4 regions of the Gordonia paraffinivorans genome follow, and region 2 is predicted to be linked to each of the others. Evidence: predicted binding sites of a transcription regulator. Region 2 holds the regulator's gene; each other region holds the start of a gene.
What was found. The regulator LexA, encoded in region 2, represses DNA repair genes until DNA is damaged. The targets are predictions, from matches to a motif close to CGAACANNTGTTCG.
Positions count from the first base shown of each region.

Region 1: the regulator LexA is predicted to act here: its motif matches at 1,589-1,602, upstream of E1P53_RS03600 (DUF222 domain-containing protein).
Region 3: the regulator LexA is predicted to act here: its motif matches at 2,766-2,779, upstream of E1P53_RS03070 (HNH endonuclease signature motif containing protein).
Region 4: the regulator LexA is predicted to act here: its motif matches at 1,729-1,742, upstream of E1P53_RS17180 (alpha-ketoglutarate-dependent dioxygenase AlkB).

Region 1 covers NZ_CAACYD010000005.1:317,876-322,433, reverse strand. The annotation lists AL1L pseudoknot at 1-4, opposite strand, end outside; one part of gene E1P53_RS03605 (IS3 family transposase) at 1-288, opposite strand, end outside; gene E1P53_RS03600 (DUF222 domain-containing protein) at 240-1,358, opposite strand; gene E1P53_RS03595 (NAD(P)/FAD-dependent oxidoreductase) at 1,661-2,764, opposite strand; gene E1P53_RS03590 (glucose-1-phosphate adenylyltransferase family protein) at 2,831-4,060, shown strand; gene E1P53_RS03585 (phospho-sugar mutase) at 4,104-4,558, shown strand, end outside.
Region 2 covers NZ_CAACYD010000005.1:606,227-610,784, forward strand. The annotation lists gene hrpA (ATP-dependent RNA helicase HrpA) at 1-685, shown strand, start outside; gene nrdR (transcriptional regulator NrdR) at 659-1,132, opposite strand; gene E1P53_RS04905 (LysM peptidoglycan-binding domain-containing protein) at 1,231-1,836, opposite strand; gene lexA (transcriptional repressor LexA) at 2,050-2,757, shown strand; gene E1P53_RS04915 (putative PEP-binding protein) at 2,741-4,441, opposite strand; gene E1P53_RS04920 (DeoR/GlpR family DNA-binding transcription regulator) at 4,546-4,558, shown strand, end outside.
Region 3 covers NZ_CAACYD010000005.1:182,778-187,335, reverse strand. The annotation lists gene E1P53_RS03085 (DUF6319 family protein) at 34-789, shown strand; gene E1P53_RS03080 (lipase family alpha/beta hydrolase) at 830-1,561, opposite strand; gene E1P53_RS03075 (DUF1542 domain-containing protein) at 1,764-2,558, shown strand; gene E1P53_RS03070 (HNH endonuclease signature motif containing protein) at 2,805-4,427, shown strand.
Region 4 covers NZ_CAACYD010000007.1:905,176-909,733, reverse strand. The annotation lists gene E1P53_RS17185 (GMC oxidoreductase) at 1-954, shown strand, start outside; gene E1P53_RS17180 (alpha-ketoglutarate-dependent dioxygenase AlkB) at 1,080-1,706, opposite strand; gene E1P53_RS17175 (hypothetical protein) at 1,834-2,046, shown strand; gene E1P53_RS17170 (hypothetical protein) at 2,222-2,734, shown strand; gene E1P53_RS17165 (oxidoreductase) at 2,814-3,704, opposite strand; gene E1P53_RS17160 (adenylate/guanylate cyclase domain-containing protein) at 3,835-4,558, opposite strand, start outside.

The DNA.
Region 1 (4,558 bases), 290 kb from region 2:
CGCCGACGCGGTCTTCAAAATCTCGTTTGCCCTGCGTAATTCGGCGTTCTCCTTGCGAAGCGCAGCCAGTTCGGCGTCCTGTTCGCTCACCGTCGTCGTTCCCCGTGTGGTGACAATCGGCTTATCCTTCTCGATCCAGTTGCGCAACGTTGCCTGGTTGATGTCGAGCAGCGCGCCTACATGCTCGCGGGCGGCGAGTTTCGCGCCGCTGTGCTCGGCGAGGTGGTCGTGATACATCCTCACAGCCCGCTCGCGGGTCTCTGGATCGAACTTCCTTGGTGCAGCCATACCGGCATTCTCCTGGTGAGATCACGGTCTCCACCAGACCCAGGACGGTTCACTTGGCAATGCGAGGGTGGTGCGCCGCATGCGATGCAGGTGTGGTCGCGGATAGTGACCGCTTTGCGGATGTGGGGTGGGAACAGTCGGCGTTCGCGTCCCATCTGTAGGGGCACGGTATCGCCGTCGATGATGATTTCGGTGATGGTGCCGTCGCAGGAAAGGCGTCGGGCGGTGGCGTGGGTGATTGCTCCGGTCCAGGGCATGGTGGCGGGGTCGCCCCCGTCGGCGGGGATGAGCAGGGAGATCTGGGTGCGGGGTGCGCCGATGGTGTCGGTGGCTGCGCCGAGTGCTGCGTGATCTAGCAGCAATTCCAGTGCGTCGACGCGGCGTTGGTCGGCTGTGCGTCGGTCGGGTGAGCCGTCGGGTTCGGGTCGGGGGATGGCGCGTTCGTCGATCATGGCGATCAGCTTTTCGCCGACGACCTGGGTGATGTTGGCGCGCAAGTCGATGCGTCGGTCATCGGTGATCGCGTGTGACAGGGTGTCGAGGTTCTTGTCGTCGCAGGCGGGGATGGCGCCTGCGGTGTCGGTGAGGGTGGTGGCGATGGTGTGTGCGCGGGTGCGGATCTCGGCCGGGGTGGCGCCGGACAGCGCTTGGGTGAGTAGGTCGGTTTCGTACTCGCGGCGGGTGGTGTCGGAGAGCGGGGTGGGGCAGCGTCGCGCGATGGTGGTGATGCCGCGGGTGATGGCGTCGACGGTTTCCGCGGGGAGTCGGGCGTCGGCGGCGTGGCCGGTGGTGGAGCAGAGGGTGTCGAGGTGGGTGGCGTTGTGTGCGAATCGTGTGGCGGCCGCGGGTGGGCAGCCGAGGGTGATGAGCATTCTGGTGGGTGTGGTGCCGGCCCTGTCGGCGGTGGGGGTGAGTGTGGCTGTGTGGGTGGTGATCTGGTGGTCTGCGATGTTGCGGATCTTGAGCCAGGTGGTGAGGGCGGTGTGGGTGGCTTGACCGGTGGGGTCGTCGGCCGGTGGCCGCTTCTGGATGAGGAGGTCGAGGATCTCCTCGAGAGGAATGGTGGACATGACTGCTGCTTTCACGCTGACGGGACGTGGGGTGCGGCGTTCAAGGGAGCGGCGTCGTCGGCTGCACAGTCATCAACAATTCGTTTACATCCGTTGTACATGAGGGGTCTGACAAGAAACTCCGGCAACCCTCCCGGACTGCGAGCCCGAGCGGGAACCCCACCGGCGACACCCGGCCGGAGCGTGCGAGAAGTCTTCTGGCACCGCGGAATCGATCATCGCCGGACCATCGAAAGCCGGTTCGCGATCCCGGGAAGCCGCCCGGCCGTCAAGGCCTCAGGGCACCACGCGCCGCCCACGCCTCAGCCACCCAACACCCCGACCACGTACTCTCCGATGGCCAACGAGGAGGTGATCCCCGGGGACTCGATCCCGAACAGGTGCACGAGTCCGGGAACCCCGTGCTCGTCCGGGCCGAGGATGGCGAAGTCCGCGGTGGCCTCACCCGGACCCCCGACCTTCGGTCGGACGCCGGCGTAGGCAGGGGTCAGCGCGCCGTCGGGGAGACCCGGCCAGTACCGCCGGATCGACTCCTCGAACGAATCCCGCCGGGTCTCGTCGACCGAGTAGTCCGGTTCGTCAGCGTCCAGCCACTCCACGTCCGGACCGAACCGGGCGGCGCCGTCGAGGTCCATCGTGAAATGCACACCGAGGCCGCCGTCGACCGGGACGGGATAGACGAGATGAGCGAAAGGCGCACGCGCACCGGACAATCCGAAGTAGTTTCCCTTGGCCAGATGACGCCGGGGGACAGGGCCGTCGTAACCGTCGAGCGACCGCGCGACATCCCACGCGCCGAGCCCGGCACAGTTCACGACGACCTTCGCCGACGCCGAACTCCCATCGGCCAGCTCCACCGTCGCTCCGCTGCCGTCGATCCGTCCGCCGACCACCTTGCTGCGCAACGCCACAGCGCCTCCACGGTCCTCGACGTCGCGTCGCAAGGCACGGACCACACCGGCGACGTCGACGATCCCGGTCGACGGCGACAGCAGCGCACCCACCCCACGCACTTCGGGCTCCAGCTCGTGCAGTTCGGTGGCGCCGACCCGACGCAGGTCGTCGACCCCGTTCGCCAGCCCGTGCCGCAGCAGTATCTCGAGTCGTCCGAGTTGGGCCTCGTCGGTCGCCACGATCAGCTTTCCCGGCCGGCGCCGGGCAACCCCGCGCTCGTCGCAATACCGCGTCAGCATCTCGCGGCCTCGTACACACAACCGCGCCTTCAGGCTGCCCTCGGGATAGTAGATCCCGGCGTGGATGACCTCTGAACTCCGCGAAGTCGTCTGCGCGCCAACGGTATCCGCGGCCTCCAGCACCACCGTTTCGCGGCCGGTCTCGGCCAGTGCCCGCGCGACCGCCAGCCCGACGATCCCGCCGCCCACCACCAGACACTCGACTCGTTCCACCATGTCCTCCCGGTTTGCACAGCGAACCTACCGGACGCGGCCTCCGGCCTCGGGCACACTTGGTTGATGAGGCACTCAGACGTACTCGCGATCGTGCAGGCCGGCGGGCGTGGTTCCCGTATGGAGGTCCTGACCGATCGGCGTGCCAAACCGGCGTTGCCGTTCGCGGGGAACTACCAATTGATCGACTTCCCGCTGTCGAACCTGCACCACTCCCACATCGACGACGTCTGGCTGTGCGTGCAGTACCAGGCGGAGAGCCTCACCCGACTCGTCGCGGGCGGGCGGCCCTGGGACCTGGACCGGACTCGCGGCGGCCTCCGGATCGTCATGCCCGAGCAGACCGATGCAGCCGAGACCGAGGACGGTTTCGCCACCGGCAACGCCGACCTTCTCTACCGCATCCGCGACCGCATCGCCGAGCGGTCTCCGGCCGAGGTCATCGTGATGAGCGCAGACCATGTCTACGACTTCGACTTCCGCGACGCCCTCGACACCCACCGAGGCCACGGCGCGGAGTGCACCGTCGTCACCACCACGTGTTCGCTCGACGAGGCGTCGCAACACGCCACGGTCACCGTCCGCCGGGACGGCACCGTCCGAGAGTTCCGGTACAAGCCCGACCGCGCGAAGATCCGCACCATCGCGACCGAGATCTTCATCTACGACCCGGAGGTCCTCGTCGAGGGTCTCGAGACCCTCAAGCGCGCCACCACCCGGGACTCGGCGGCCGACGACACCGGCCTCGGCGACTTCGGCGAGCACCTGCTGCCGTGGTTCGTCGACCGCGGGAAGACCGTCGCCCACGCGATGTCCGGGTATTGGATCGACGCCGGGCGCCCCGAGACCTATCTGCAGGCGCACCGTGACCTGATCGGTGGAAGAATCGACGTCTTCCGCTCGGACCGGCCGATCCTCACCAACCAGCCCCAGCGGTCCGCGGCCCGCGTCGACGCCGGATCCGTCGTGGAGGACAGTCTCCTGAGCAGTGGGTCCCGCGTGCGGGGCACCGTCCGGCGCAGCGTGCTCGGCCCCGGGGTCATAGTGGAGAAGGGCGCGACGGTCGTCGACAGCATCGTCTTCGCCGACTCGGTCATCGGCGCCGGCGCGACGGTCGCCTGGTCGATCGTCGACGAACGTGTCCGGGTCGGACCGAACGCAACTGTCGGCGGGCACCCCCGGATTCGCCCGGTCCCGACAGAGAAGATCACCCTCGTCGGCATGGACACGCAGATTCTTCGCGGGGCCCGGGTCGCGATGGGAGCGCGCGTCGGGTCCAACCGCCGAGTCCGCTGACACGGCCGCATGGGAGACGACCTGGGCTGATAGCCTCGCGCGCGTGATCGAGACCGCGCGCACCTGGCGAGACCACGACCCGGACCCGGCCGCCCGTGCCGAACTGACCCGGCTGATCGACGCCGCCGACGGAGGGGACGCCGCCGCAGTCGCCGAACTGGGGTCCCGATTCCGCGGACCCCTGACCTTCGGCACCGCCGGCCTGCGCGGTGAGGTCGGGGCGGGGGAGAGCCGCATGAACGTCGCGACCGTCGTCCGCGCGACCCACGGCCTGGGTCGCTACCTCGTCGACACCGTCGGTCCGGACGCCCGCGTCGTCGTCGGGTGCGACGCCCGGCGCGGCTCCGACGCCTTCCTCGACGCCACTGCCGAAGTCCTTGCCGCGCAGGGGCTCACCGTGCTCACACTCCCGCGTCGGCTGCCCACCCCGCTCACCGCATACGCCACGCGTGCGCTCGACTGCGACGCCGGGGTGATGATCACGGCCTCGCACAACCC
Region 2 (4,558 bases):
TCTTCTCGATCTCGCGATACCGCCGCTGCAGCGACGGATCGCCGGATCGCTGGGTTCCACCGACCGGCTCGCGCTGAGCCAGAGTCCGTACCCCGATCTCGACTCGCTGCTCGCCGATTGCACGCGGCGTTCGATCCGCGACACCGTCGAGGCGCTCGATCCGTCGGCTCTCGCCGGAATCCGGTCGCCGGAGGCGTTCCGGGCGTTGGCCGAGAAGGTGCGTCCGCGAGTCGCCGAGGCCGCGCCCGCCTACTTCGATCTCGCCGTCGAGGTTCTCCGCCGGGTCGCACCGGTGCGCGCGGCGGTCGACCGCCACGCCGGCTCGCTGGCCGCCGACGACGTCGCCGAGCAGCTCGACAACCTCGTCTTCGACGGATTCGTCGGCGCCACCCCGCGTAGGCATCTGCAACACGTCCCCCGCTACCTCGAGGCGGCACAGGCCCGACTGCAGGCCCTGCCCGCCTCGGCGGCACGGGATCAGGCCGGAGTGGCCGTGGTGGATCGGGTGACCGAGCGCTGGGCACAGCGCCTGACGCAGGTTCCCGAGCATCGCCGGGACCACGTCAACGAGGAAGCGCAGTGGCTGGTGGAGGAACTCCGCGTGAGTCTGTTCGCCGAGCGGCTCGGCACCGCCTATCCGGTGTCGGAGAAGCGGGTCCTACGAACTCTTGACCGACTCGGCTGACTCCCTGGCCGACCGGAGATCGTCGATCTCGCGCTGGAAGTCGTCGATCGAGTCGAATGACCGGTACACGGACGCGAACCGGAGGTAGGCCACCTCGTCGAGGTCGCGCAGCGGCTTCAGGATCGCGAGACCGACCTCGTTGCTGGGGATCTCGGCCGAACCGCTGGCCCGGACCGTGTCCTCGACCTGCTGGGCGAGCTGCGCCAGCGCGTCCTCGGCGACATCGCGTCCCTGGCAGGCACGCCGCACACCGCGCATCACCTTCTCGCGGCTGAACGGCTCGGTGACGCCGTTGCGCTTGACGACGGCCAGAACCGCGCTCTCCACCGTGGAGAACCGGCGGCCGCATGCGACACAGGAACGACGACGCCTGATGGCCTGTCCCTCGTCAGCGACACGCGAGTCGATGACCTTGGTGTCGTCGTTCTTGCAGAAGGGGCAGCGCATCGTATCCTCACGCGGGTCGCGGGACCTCTCCGCGCCGACGTTCGCCGCGTCGGGCCGTGTCTCGGCCGGTCCCTGTGACATCGAGGATACCGTCGGGCCTATCGGTACCTCGGCGTCAGGAGTGGCTGACCGACGCGAAGACCGCTCGACGGCAGGTCGTTCAGTCGGATGATGTCCTCGACGACCGCCTCACGCGGCAGGTCGGGCGCCACCCGGGCGGCGATGCCGGTGAGCGAGTCACCCGAGCGCACGTGGACCACCTCGGTGCCGACCGCCGAGGGCGCGACCGACGCCGCGTAGTTCTGGCCGACGACCGACAGCACCCACACCGCGAGTGCCAGGCCGACCCCGGCGAGGATCGCGACCGCGGTCCGGCGACGACGGCGGATCGCCGCCGACGGCGCGACGCGCAGCGCGCGATCGTCGGCATCCACGCGCGCCGGGACGAGACCGCGCCCTCGCGTGCCCACCGGCGACGCACACCGCGTCGCGGCGATCCGGGGACCGTAGATCACCGACTCCGGTGCGGGTCGGTTGTCGGCGGCCCGGTTGTCCGCCGGGCGCCGGCGCGGGACGGCGCGACGACCGGGAACGACGGGATCGGCGTCGCCGGGGACGAGGCGGGTGCGGCCGGTACCGGCGCGCACGACATCGGGGCGCAGGGTGTCGACGCGGATCGGGTCGGCGAGAGTCGCGGTGCGCATGGGGCCCTCCGGTGTGGTCGGTCGAACCGGGTGTTCGAACCGTTCGACAGTCGATCACCTGTTCGATGAACTGATGTTCGATTTCTACCACGCGGCTCCGACAATGTCTCGCGACACGTCGAACAAATGTTTGATGCCGGCGGGATCCTCGGTTAGGCTCGTCCCCAGTCGAAGCCATCTACCAGCACGTTCGGAATCGAGAGGAACCCGACCATGAGCGATGACGGCGGTAAGCGCACTCCACCGCGGGGCGCCGACGAGCCCGTCAGCCCCGAGGACATCGCGGCTGCGGAGGCCTCCCTCACGCCGCGTCAGCGTGGCGTCCTCGAGGTGATCCGCAAGTCGGTGCGCGAGCGCGGCTACCCGCCGAGCATCCGGGAGATCGGCGACGCGGTCGGCCTCACCTCCACCTCCTCGGTGGCCCACCAGTTGCGCACGCTCGAGCGCAAGGGACTCCTCAAGCGCGACGCCAACCGTCCGCGCGCGGTCAACATAGCCCCGAACGAGCCTCCGACCCCGACCTCCCCCAACGGCGAGCCGCTCCCCGAGCCGACCTTCGTCCCGGTCCTCGGCCGGATCGCCGCCGGCGGCCCGATCCTCGCCGAGGAGGCCGTCGAGGACGTCTTCCCGCTCCCCCGCGAACTCGTCGGCGAGGGATCGCTGTTCCTGCTCAAGGTCGTCGGCGAGTCGATGATCGACGCGGCGATCTGCGACGGCGACTGGGTCGTGGTCCGTCAGCAGAACGTGGCCGACAACGGCGACATCGTGGCCGCGATGATCGACGGCGAGGCCACGGTCAAGACGTTCAAGCGCCAGAAGGGTCATGTGTGGCTGATGCCGCACAACGAGTTGTTCGACCCGATCCCCGGTGACGACGCCGTCATCCTGGGCAAGGTCGTCACCGTCATCCGGCGGATCTGACACCCTCGGGTTCACTTCCGAGCACCGCGGCGGCCGCCGCGCGGGCCGCAGCCGGATCGGTGGTGGCCAGCGCAGCGGCCGCCGCGTTCTCACATGCGGTGAGAGTGACCTCGCCGAGTGCGGCGCCGACGGCCGCGGACGCGGCCGGGGCACTCGACAGCGAGGTGACGCCGAGACCCACCAGGACGCACGCCAGAGCCGGGTCGGCCGCCGCCTCGCCGCAGACGCCCACCGGTTTACCCAGGGCGCGACCGGCTTTCGCGACCGCCGCGACGAGGTGCAGTACCGCGGGTTGCCACGGGTCGGTGAGGGCGGAGAGGTCGGCCGACATCCGGTCGGCGGCCATCGTGTACTGCGTGAGGTCATTGGTGCCGATCGACACGAAGTCGACCTCGGCGAGGATCGCGGGCGCGAGGATCGCCGCGGCGGGCACCTCGACCATGACCCCGGCGACGAGGTCGCGCGCGCGTACCCGCGCCGCGAAGGCCGCGGCCTCGGCCGGCGAGGCGATCATCGGCGCCATCACCCACGGCCGGCTCCCGGTCTCCCGCGCCGCCTGTGCTATCGCGTCGAGCTGGCGTTCACGGACCTCCGGGTGCGCCAACGCGATCCGATCACCGCGCACACCGAGGGCCGGGTTGGCCTCGTCCGGGTGGTCGACGAACCGCAGCGGCTTGTCCGAGCCTGCGTCGAGGGTGCGCACGACCACCTTCCGGCCGGCGAACGCGTCGAAGACCTCGCGGTAGATGGCGGCCTGGTCGTCGACCGACGGCTCGTCGGCGCGTCCGAGAAAGGCTAGTTCGGTGCGGAACAGGCCCACCCCTTCGACGGGATGCGCCGTCGCGGCGCGGGCCGACGCGCCGTCTGCGACGTTGGCCAGGACGGCGACCTCGACGCCGTCGGCGGTGCGGCCGGGTCCGGTCCAGCCCGCGATCCGCGCGGCGCGACGTCGATGTGCCGTGACCCTCTCCTGCGCCTCCGCGGCGTCGGGGGCGACGACGACCTCTCCCGCGGTCCCGTCGACGAGAACCGGTGTGCCCACGTCGATCGCGCCGAGTCCGGGCACGGCGACGACACACGGGATCCCGAGCTGGCGCGCGATGATCGCGGTGTGACTGGTGGGGCCGCCGAGACGGGTCACCAGCGCGATGGTCGTGGCGGGGTCGAGACCCGCGGTGTCGGCGGGCGCGAGATCATCGGCGAGCAGCACCGACGGGACGTCCGGCGTCGGGACGCCGGGCTCCGGCAGGCCGAGAAGTTCGGCGACGACGCGGTCGCGGACGTCGTTGAGGTCGGTGACGCGTTCGGCCATCAGGCCGCCCATCCTGCTGAACACCGCGGCGAACTGTTCGGTTGCGGCCGCGGCCGCCGCCGGTGCGCTCACCCCCTTCTCGACGAGCTTCGTCGCCGCACCGACCCAGCCGCGGTCCTCTGCGAGCGCTGCCGTCGCGGCGAGCACCTCGGCGGCCGCGCCGGTGTTCTGTGACGCCCGGTCACGCAGGCGTGCGGCCACGACAGCTGCGGCGCGGGCGAACCGTTCGACCTCGTCCGCTCGACGATCCTCCGGCACCTCGCTGGTCGAACCGAGCGCCTCGGCGGAGTAATCGGGCCGCACCCCCGGCCAGAGCGCGGGGCCGTAGGCCACGCCACCGACGACCGGGGTGCCTGTCAGTGTCTGCGTCATGTGACCACGCTTACAAAAACGCCTTGACTTGTCAACACAAACAAGCGTAAACAGAATCACATCAACACCGAAACCAACACGACCCCACATCAGATCGGAGCAGCGTGTACGCCGAGG
Region 3 (4,558 bases), 420 kb from region 2:
CCACGGCCCCGCGAATCGCACGCATGTGCGAATATGGAACCCGTGAACGCTCAGAGGAAAGCCGGACTCACCTCCGACGACCTGCACTCACTGTCGGCGGGGCTCGACGCCGGCAAGCGGGTCACCGTCTACCTTCGCGACCCGATCCCGGCGCTCGGCATCGACGCCGGGACCTCGGCTCGTGTGATCTCCGTCGACGGAACCACGGTCACGGTGCGTCCGAAAGGTGTCGACGACCAGCTGCCGTTCGAGGCCGACGAACTCCTGCTCCACCGACCGTCGGCGTCCACGTCCACCCGCTCCCGCGCGTCGAAGGCCACCACCGCTGCGCCGGCACCGTCCGCGAGTCCGCGTGCGACGCCGAAAGCCGTTGCCTCCGAGCCGCCGACGAAGCCGGCGCCCACCGATCGACCCGCGACGACTGCCCCGGACCGTTCTCCGGCCGCGGCCACCACGAGCACGAAACCCAAACCCGCACCGGCGAAGTCGACCAGGCGCGGCAAATCGACTCAGGCGCCGGTCAGCGTGACCGTTACCTCGGCAGGCGAGAGCACATGGACGGTGACGGTGTCGCACGGCAGCAAGAAGGGCAAGGCCACCGAGGTGACCGCTGATCGAGTAGCCCGTGCCATGCGGGAACTCGGTGACGAGACGGCGATCGCGGCCGTCGACGACGTGATCGAGAGCGCCCGAGTCGCCGCCCAGCAGAAGATCGACGAGTTGACCCGCGAACTCGAACGCGCGAAGGCCGCGCTGGCTCATCTCGACGCAGGGACGGGCGAGAACTGAAGCCCTCGACGGGTGGGCTGCCCCGGGATCCGGGCGGCCCTCAGGTCACCGGTAGGTCGACGATCTCTCCTGGACATCCGTCGTTCAGTGCCTGCCGCACCATCGCGATGATCCTGGGATTGCGCGGTTCGTCCATATGCGGCCCTCCGTCGATCCCGTCACGCACACAGACCCCGCCGTCGAGGTGGCGGTTGCGTTGTCCGCCGGCTGCAGGCGGGTCGTCGATCGTCCTCAGCGTGGTGTAGGCGACGCTTCCCGGCGTGTCGTCACCTCGGTTCAGCGCACGCAGGAACGGACTCGTCGGGCACATGTCGTCACCCGTTCCCGGCGGGAGAAGGCATGCCGGGCGCCAGCCGTACTGGCCGGTGCCCATCGACACATAGTGTTCGACATGGGCTGTGCCACCGAGGAATTTCAGATAGTGACGGGCCGCAAGACCGCCCATGCTGTGACCGACCAGGTCGACCTTGTGCCCCGGCTGCCCGGAGCGCGCCTGTGCGACGACGCGGGCGATCGCAGCGGCATTCTCCACGTTGACGTCACCGGGCAGATCGACGACGTGGACGGGACGGCCGTCGGCCGCGAGCGCACGCCTCATCGGCTCGAAGGTGGCCTTCTGCGGCGGCAACAGCCCGCCCGCGGTCCAGCCGTGGATGAGTATCACCGGATTTCGCGTCGGTGCCGCGACAGCGGTGGCCGCGACGATCGCGACCGATGCGATCGCCGCGATGGTCACGAGAGCGAGGCACAGGCGTCGGACGGGCTGCGTCATTTGACCTCCACGAGGTTGGCGTCGCGTCCTCCGGTGGTCTGCTCCCAGACTCACACACTGTCGAGCCGATCGACCCGTACACCGCGGTGACATTCGAGCGCGAAACCCGCAGGAGTGTCGTCGGTACGCTCGGAGGTGTCCGATTCGTGACGGGGCGGAGGCTTTCGCCGGCCGGAGCGTCGGGAACCGAAGGAGCAAAGCCATGGATGCACTGATCTTGCTGGCGGTTGTCGTCATCGTCGTCGGCGTGGTGTTCGTCGTGCAGCAGCGGTCGACGGCCAATACCGCACGAACTCTCGACGACGCCAAGGCCGATGCACGGCAGGCGATCGAGCGTCTCGGCGGGCAGGTGTACATGCTGGTCGGCGACAACCCTGCATCGAAGCAGGCACTGGCCGACGCGTCCGAGCGATTCACCGCCGCGTCATCGCAGATCGAGCAGGCCAACTCGCCCGCGCAGGCACGTCTCGCCAAGCAGACAGCACTCGAGGGCCTGTACTACGTCCGGGCCGCACGGACCGCGATGAATCTGGATCCCGGCCCACCGATCCCGGAACTCGAGGGCCAGCGCAGCGCCGGTGCCGTCACCGAGCATCGGAAGGTCGAGTTCGAGGGACGACAGGTCGAGGCGTCGCCCGAGCCGTCCGACAAGACCCCGAACTACTTCCCGGGCGGTCGGGTCGCGGGGCGCCCGGTTCCTGCCGGCTGGTACTCCGAACCGTGGTGGCGACCGGCACTCGTCGCCGGAGCCTGGGGCATGGGCTCGATGCTGCTGTTCTCGTCGCTGTTCTCCGGCATGGCCGGAGTGCCGTACGACGCGCAGGCCTTCGAGAACGGCGTCGGCGACGGCTCCGAGGGCGGTTTCGGCGGCGGGGGAGACGAATTCGGTGGCGGCGATGCCGGCGGCGACGGCGACTTCGGCGGTGACGCAGGTTTCGACGGCGGCGGCTTCGGCGGCGATGGGGGAGGCACGGACTTCGGCGGCTTCGACTTCTGAGTCGCGTTCGAGTCCCCTCCGCCCGAGGATTCGTTCGGCGGCGCCGTTCCATCGACCCGCGCCGCAACGGGGAGTCCGGCGGGGAACAACGAGAGCCCGAGAGCGCCTCTGATTCACGCTGGACGCGAATCACACTGCCGGATACGCACATTCGCTTCATCAGCCTGTGGAGAAGCTCCCCGAGTGTCCGACAGCACGAGGTAGTATCGAACATATATTCGATCGGCGGACTGTGGGGTGGTCGTCATGACCGAGACAACATCGGTCGACGCTCCTTGCGATGCTGTGGCGATCGTCGACGAGATCCACCGGCTCTGCGCCGCGCTGCAGCGGGCTGAGCTTTCGACGTTGACCGATGCGCAGGTGGAGTATGTGGCCGCCGAAACCGAGCGCGCGAGAAACCGTTTGGCGTTCGCCGGTGATCAGCAGGTGGTGGAGGTCGCCGCCCGCGATCTGCCGCGTAAGACCGGCCGGCGCAACATCCTGGCCTACATGCACGATGTGCTGCGGATGACCCGGCCGGGCCGGCGTCGGACCCGCGTGCAGGCCATCGCGACGTTCATCGACCTCACCGGCCAACCCCTCGAACCCGAAAACCCGACACTGGCTGCAGCATTCGCCGACGGACGCGTCGGCCCCGATCACGTCCACGCGGTGATGGACGTGCTCGATCAGATCCCCACCGCAATAGCCCATGACGTGACGGCTGCTGCCGAACGGACGATGGCCGAGTACGCGACCTGGATGACACCACCGGAGATCGAGCGTGCCGGCGCCCGCCTGCTGGCACACCTCGACCCCGACGGGGTCTTGACCGACCTCGAGGACCGCAGACGACGCCGCAAGCTCTGGATCAACCGGCAACGCGCTGATGGCACATCGAAACTCACCGCCACCCTCACCCCAGAACTGCGCGCACGCCTGGCGACGTTCTTGGATGTGTGGGCGCGCCCCGGGATGAACAACCCCAACGACCCCGACTCACCGACCGGGGCGATCCAGGACGCCGACCCCGAGCGGCTGGAAGCCGCTGCGCAACGGGATCTGCGTACCCCGGCACAGATACAGCACGACGCCCTCAATGCACTGCTGCAAGCGGTGTTCGACGACGGGTTGCTCGGCAAAACTCATCGGGGGTTGCCCATCCAGTTGATCGTCAAAGCCGACCTGGCAGATCTGCAGCGTGCGGCCGGGCTGGCGGCCACCGCTGATGGCACCCTCATCGACATCGAGGGCCTGATCTCCATGGCCGGCCGGGTGGAGCCGTGGCTGGCGATTTTCGTCGATGCCACCGCCGCACCGCTGTATCTCGGACGCGGCAAGCGTCTGGCGTCGATGGAACAACGCCTGGCGTCCTTCGCCCGTCCCGGCGGCGACACCTGCTCCGCGCCCGGTTGCGATGTGCCCGCAACGCGTGTGGAGATGCACCACGCCCATACCGACTGGGGTGACGGTGGTGGCACCGACATCGACAACCTCGCCCCAGCCTGCACCCGCCATCACCACATGATCGGCAACCGCCCCGGCGACTACACCACCCGCATGATCGGCAGCGGACCCGACGCCGGGCGCTGCACCTGGCAACTCAACACCGCACCCGGCACACCACCCCGACGCCCACGGATCAACCGAAAACCCGACATCGGCCACCGATTCCGACACATCCTCACCGAGACCCGCAACAACATCCACCCCACACCTGACAAGCCCGACCAGCGCAGGGCACCCGACCAACACGGACAACCCGAACCCGGGCCGCCCGACGATCCGCCACACCCACCACGGTTCCACTACACCGACCTGCACAACGCCACACCGGCCGAACTCGCGCTCTACGCAGCGCTACTCGACCACGCCTACCCGAACTGAGGCGCCGTCGGCGGTATCGCCGACCCAGCCGGGGATGTGCTCGCGATCGAGACACACGCCATGACACGGAACCGGGCACCGACGGTGAGGCCACAACCCGCAGACGCACAGATGGTTCAGCCGCCTGGGCG
Region 4 (4,558 bases), on a different contig from region 2:
CGCGGACGGCGGGTGTTCACCGCCGATCACGTGGTGTTCGCCGCCGGCACCTACGGCACCAACAAGCTGCTGCTCGACATGCAGCAGAAGGGCCACCTGCCGGGCCTGTCGAAGCGTCTCGGCAAGGTGGTCCGCACCAACTCCGAGGCGGTTCTTGCCGCGACGGCCCGCAACCGCAAGGTCGACTACACCGAGGGCGTCGCGATCACCTCGTCGTTCCACCCCAACGACCACACCCACATCGAGCCGGTGCGATATGGCAAGGGCTCCAATCTGATCGGCCTGCTCCAGGCGATGCTCATCGACGGCGACGGCCCGTTGCCGCGGCCGCTGATGGCGATCGTCGAGGCGATCCGGCATCCGATCGTGACGGCGCGGAGCCTCTGGGTGCGCAACTGGTCGGAGCGCACCATCATCGCGCTGGTGATGCAGACCGCCGACAACTCGCTCGAGTTGTTCTCCGGCCGTGGTCGTTTCGGTCCGATGCTGCGCAGCCGGAAGGGCGCCGGCGACCCGCCGCCGACCTGGATTCCGGAGGGCCACGAGGCCGTTCGCCGCGTCGCCGACGAGATCGACGGCGATCCGGGCGGTTCGTTCGTCGACTGGCTGAACATCCCGATGACCGCGCACTTCCTGGGCGGTTGCTCGATCGGGAACTCGGCCGAGGACGGTGTGATCGACCCATACCACCGGGTGTTCAACCATCCGGGTCTGCACGTCGTCGACGGTTCGGCGGTCTCTGCGAACCTCGGCGTGAACCCGTCCCTGACGATCACGGCCCAGGCCGAGCGTGCACTCGCCATGTGGCCGAACGCAGGTGAGGCCGACCCGCGTCCGGCTCTCGGTGAGCCGTACCGTCCGGTCGCACCGGTTCCGCCGGTCCGCCCGACGGTCCCGGCCCACGCGCCGGCCGCGCTGCGGTTGCCGATCGAGCCGATCTCGAACGCCGGCTAGACGCGTGGGGGAGCATGCGCCAGCGGCGCATGCTCCCCCACGCCCCAACACATCCGTGCTCCAACGGATTTCGTAGAACTCAGCGGGTCATGGCGTCCACGACTTCGACATCCTGACGCCGGCCGTCACCACACACCCGGCGGCCGCAGCTGGATGCTGATCCGCGCCCCGGCTCCGCGCACCTTCGGCACGGCGTGCTCCCACGTCCGCTGGCAACTGCCGCCCATCACGAGCAGGTCGCCCGACGACAACGTGAACCTCAACGACCTCCCGCCACCACGGGGCCGGAGCAAGAGCGGCCGCGGGGCGCCGAGGGAGATGATCGCAACCATCGTGTCGTGGGTCGCCGACCGGCCGATACGGTCGCCGTGCCAGGCCACCGAGTCGTTGCCGTCGCGATACAGGCTGATCCCCGCTGTCGCGAAACCCTCCGGCAGCTCCTCGCGATAGTGCTGTGACAGTGCAGACCGCATCTCGGTGATCAGCGGGTCCGGGAACGGGTCGTCGGCCTGATAGATCGACACCAGCCGAGGGACGTCGACCACCCGGTCGTACATCTGCCTGCGTTCCGCCCGCCACGGCACGTCGCGCCGGAGTCGCTCGAACAGCTCGTCCGGGCCACCGATCCAGCCGGGACACAGGTCCACCCATGCGCCGTCGGCAAGCGGCCGGCGCGTCGTCGCCGCGAGGTCGCCGAGGGTCGGTTCGATGTCGGCCTCGGCGAACAACGAGCCCTGGATGCCGATGGACATGCCGGTCACAATACACCCATATCGAACACATTTTCGATATCACGGCCCGGAAGGACCGGGTTCGCACCTTCACTAGTATCGGTGTCGATCCATACGCCGAAACCGCCAAGGCCGACCCCGTGCAACGATGAGCGACGCAGACCACTCCACCGACCACGCCGATGCCGGCACCCCAGGCGTCGGAACCTGGTGCCTGGTTCTCCCGCTCATGATCTTTCCCGTCCGGGAGATCGCGAGCGGCAGCTCCGACGTGCTGGTCTACATCCCGGTGATCGCCGCGGTCGTGGCCGCGATCATCCAGCTCACGATGGTGATCCGGCGACGCCGCGACGCCGCGTGACAACCGATCAGGAGTCGGTACGGCCCGGGACGCCTCGCAGACGTTCGCATTCCGCCGACACTCCCGCTGGTCGCCCCTGCACCACCGCAGCAAGGTGTGAAACAGCCCACAGCCGACGGCGCGCTACTTTGCTTTAATCATTTCGTTATAAACCGTACGAGGGGAACCCACTTCGATGAAGCGCACCGGTGTCGCCGGCCTGTTGGCCGCAGCCGCCATCCTGATCCCGATCGCTCCGGCGACCGCCGATCCCGTCGGCGACATGTTCGGCAGCGCGAGCGGAAGCCTGGATTCCGGCAGCGCTGCGCTGGGGTCGTCGGGCGACAAGGTCACCCATTACGGCAAGCTCGGCCGCAAGGACGCACCGAACGGCGTCCGCTCGATCAACGTCTGGGTCTACAACCCGAAGAACGCCCGCGAGCTCTCGCCGGGCACCTTCCCGCGGAACTCACGCCTGGGCGTGCGCTGGAACTCGATCATCGAGGCCGGCCCGATCGTCGACGGCGACGAGTGCCGCATGGAGGTCCGCCTGTCCGGCCCGAAGGTGCCCAAGGAGGCAGCGCTCTTCAAGACCCGCGACTGCACCGCGGTGAAGTCGTACTTCTTCAAGGGCGCCGGCGATTTCACGATCCGCGTCACCGACACCATCTCCGGGGCGTCGAACAGCATCGCGTTCTCGGTGCGATAGCCGGCTTTCCCGGCCGATCCGAAAGGTGCGGGCCGAGTGTCGCTTTCCGACGCTCGGCCCGCACTCTGCGTTGGTGGCCTCAGCCAGCCGATGCCACGTCGAATGTCACGCCCGTCAGCTTCTCCGACTCCTCCCAGAGCCGTGCGCGCACTGACGCGTCGTCGGCGATCTTCTTGTATCGGTTCCGCCCCGGTGCACCGTGCAGCCCGAAGAATTGCGTTGGTCCGTAGTAGGTTCCGGACTCGAGACCGGGCATCGTCGCGGCATACAGTTCCGGCCAGGCGCCTGCAGCGGCCGACTGCACCATCGGCGTCTTGTTGGTCAGCTTCATGAGGAAGTCCATGACCGTCTCGGTGCGCCCCTGGAGTTCCGTCGCGGCATAGCCGGGATGCGCGACGAACGACTGCTTCGACGATCCGGCGTCCCGCAACCGATGCGCCAGCTCCAGCCCGAACATGAGATTCGCGAGCTTCGAGTCGCCGTAGGCACGCCAACGGTTGTAGCGACGCTTCTCCCAGTTCAGGTCGTCGAGTTGCAGATTGCCGAGCTGGTGGAGCCCCGACGACACGGTCACCACCCGGTCGGAGATCTTCGGCAGCAGCAGTGCGGTGAGTGCGAAGTGGCCGAGATGATTGGTGCCGATCTGCATCTCGAAACCGTCGGCGGTACGTTGCAGCGGTACCGCCATCAGGCCGGCATTGTTGATGAGAACGTCTGCCCCGGTAACGGATTCGGCGAAGCTGCGCACCGATGCGAGGTCGGCGAGGTCGAGTTTCGCCACCGTCGCCTTGGGTCCGAGCCGCTGGGCGACGGCATCCGCCTTGACGGTGTTCCGACAGGCCAGGATGACCTCTGCCCCGGCCCCGACGAGCGCGGTGGCCGCTTCGGCACCGAGGCCGCTGTTGGCGCCGGTCACCACGAAGGTGCGTCCGGTCTGGTCGGGAATGTTCGCCGAGGTCCAACCACTCATGTCCGAGCCCCCTGTGCTGGTCGTGCGGCCGGGCACCTGCGCCGCGGCCCTGCGCCCCCACGCTATTGACGGCCGAGTGCGGCGTCAACGGTTCGCCACCGGTTGCGAACGCACGGCCACGACCCGGCGCTCACCCGCCGAACAGCCCCGTTTTCAGGTTGGCCCCGACGATCTTGCGCGCCGGGCGTAACAGTTCGGCGATCACGTTCGTCGACGATCCGAGTCGGTTCACGAGTTCCCGAGGGGCGTAGAACTCGGTCGGCACCGACCGCCCGCGCATGATGCGGCTGCCGAGCAGTTCCCATTCCTGCGCCTCGGTACCGGCCACCTCGATCGCGGCCCCGCCGGCGAGCGCCGGAACGCGGCCCGTCTTGGCCATGTCCGACAGCCTCGAACACTCGTTGACCGGGTCCCCGATGACGGTGTACTCGTAGCGGCGTTCGTGGCCGATGTTGCCGGCGAACACCTCCCCGTAGGAGACGCCGATCCCCCAGCGGATGTCGAGGCTGTTGGCGAGGCGGTCGGCGAGCTCGCGGGCGGCGGCGAGGGCGTGGCCGGCGGGGTCCTCGATCTCGACGGGCGCGCCGAAGATGGCGAGTGCCGCATCACCCTCGAACTTGTTGACGAAGCCCTGGTTGTGGTCGACGACGTCGAACACGATGCTGAAGAAGGCGTTGAGCAGTTCGGCGACGTCGTCGGGGCTGCGGTCCTGGGAGAGCTTGGTCGAGCCGACGATGTCGACGAACAGCACCCCGACCCGGGTGTTGGTGCCGTGCATGCCGATCCCATCGGAGATGGCGAGATCGGCGACGGTGTCTCCGACGTGACGGGCGAAGATCTCGCGCATCCGCTCG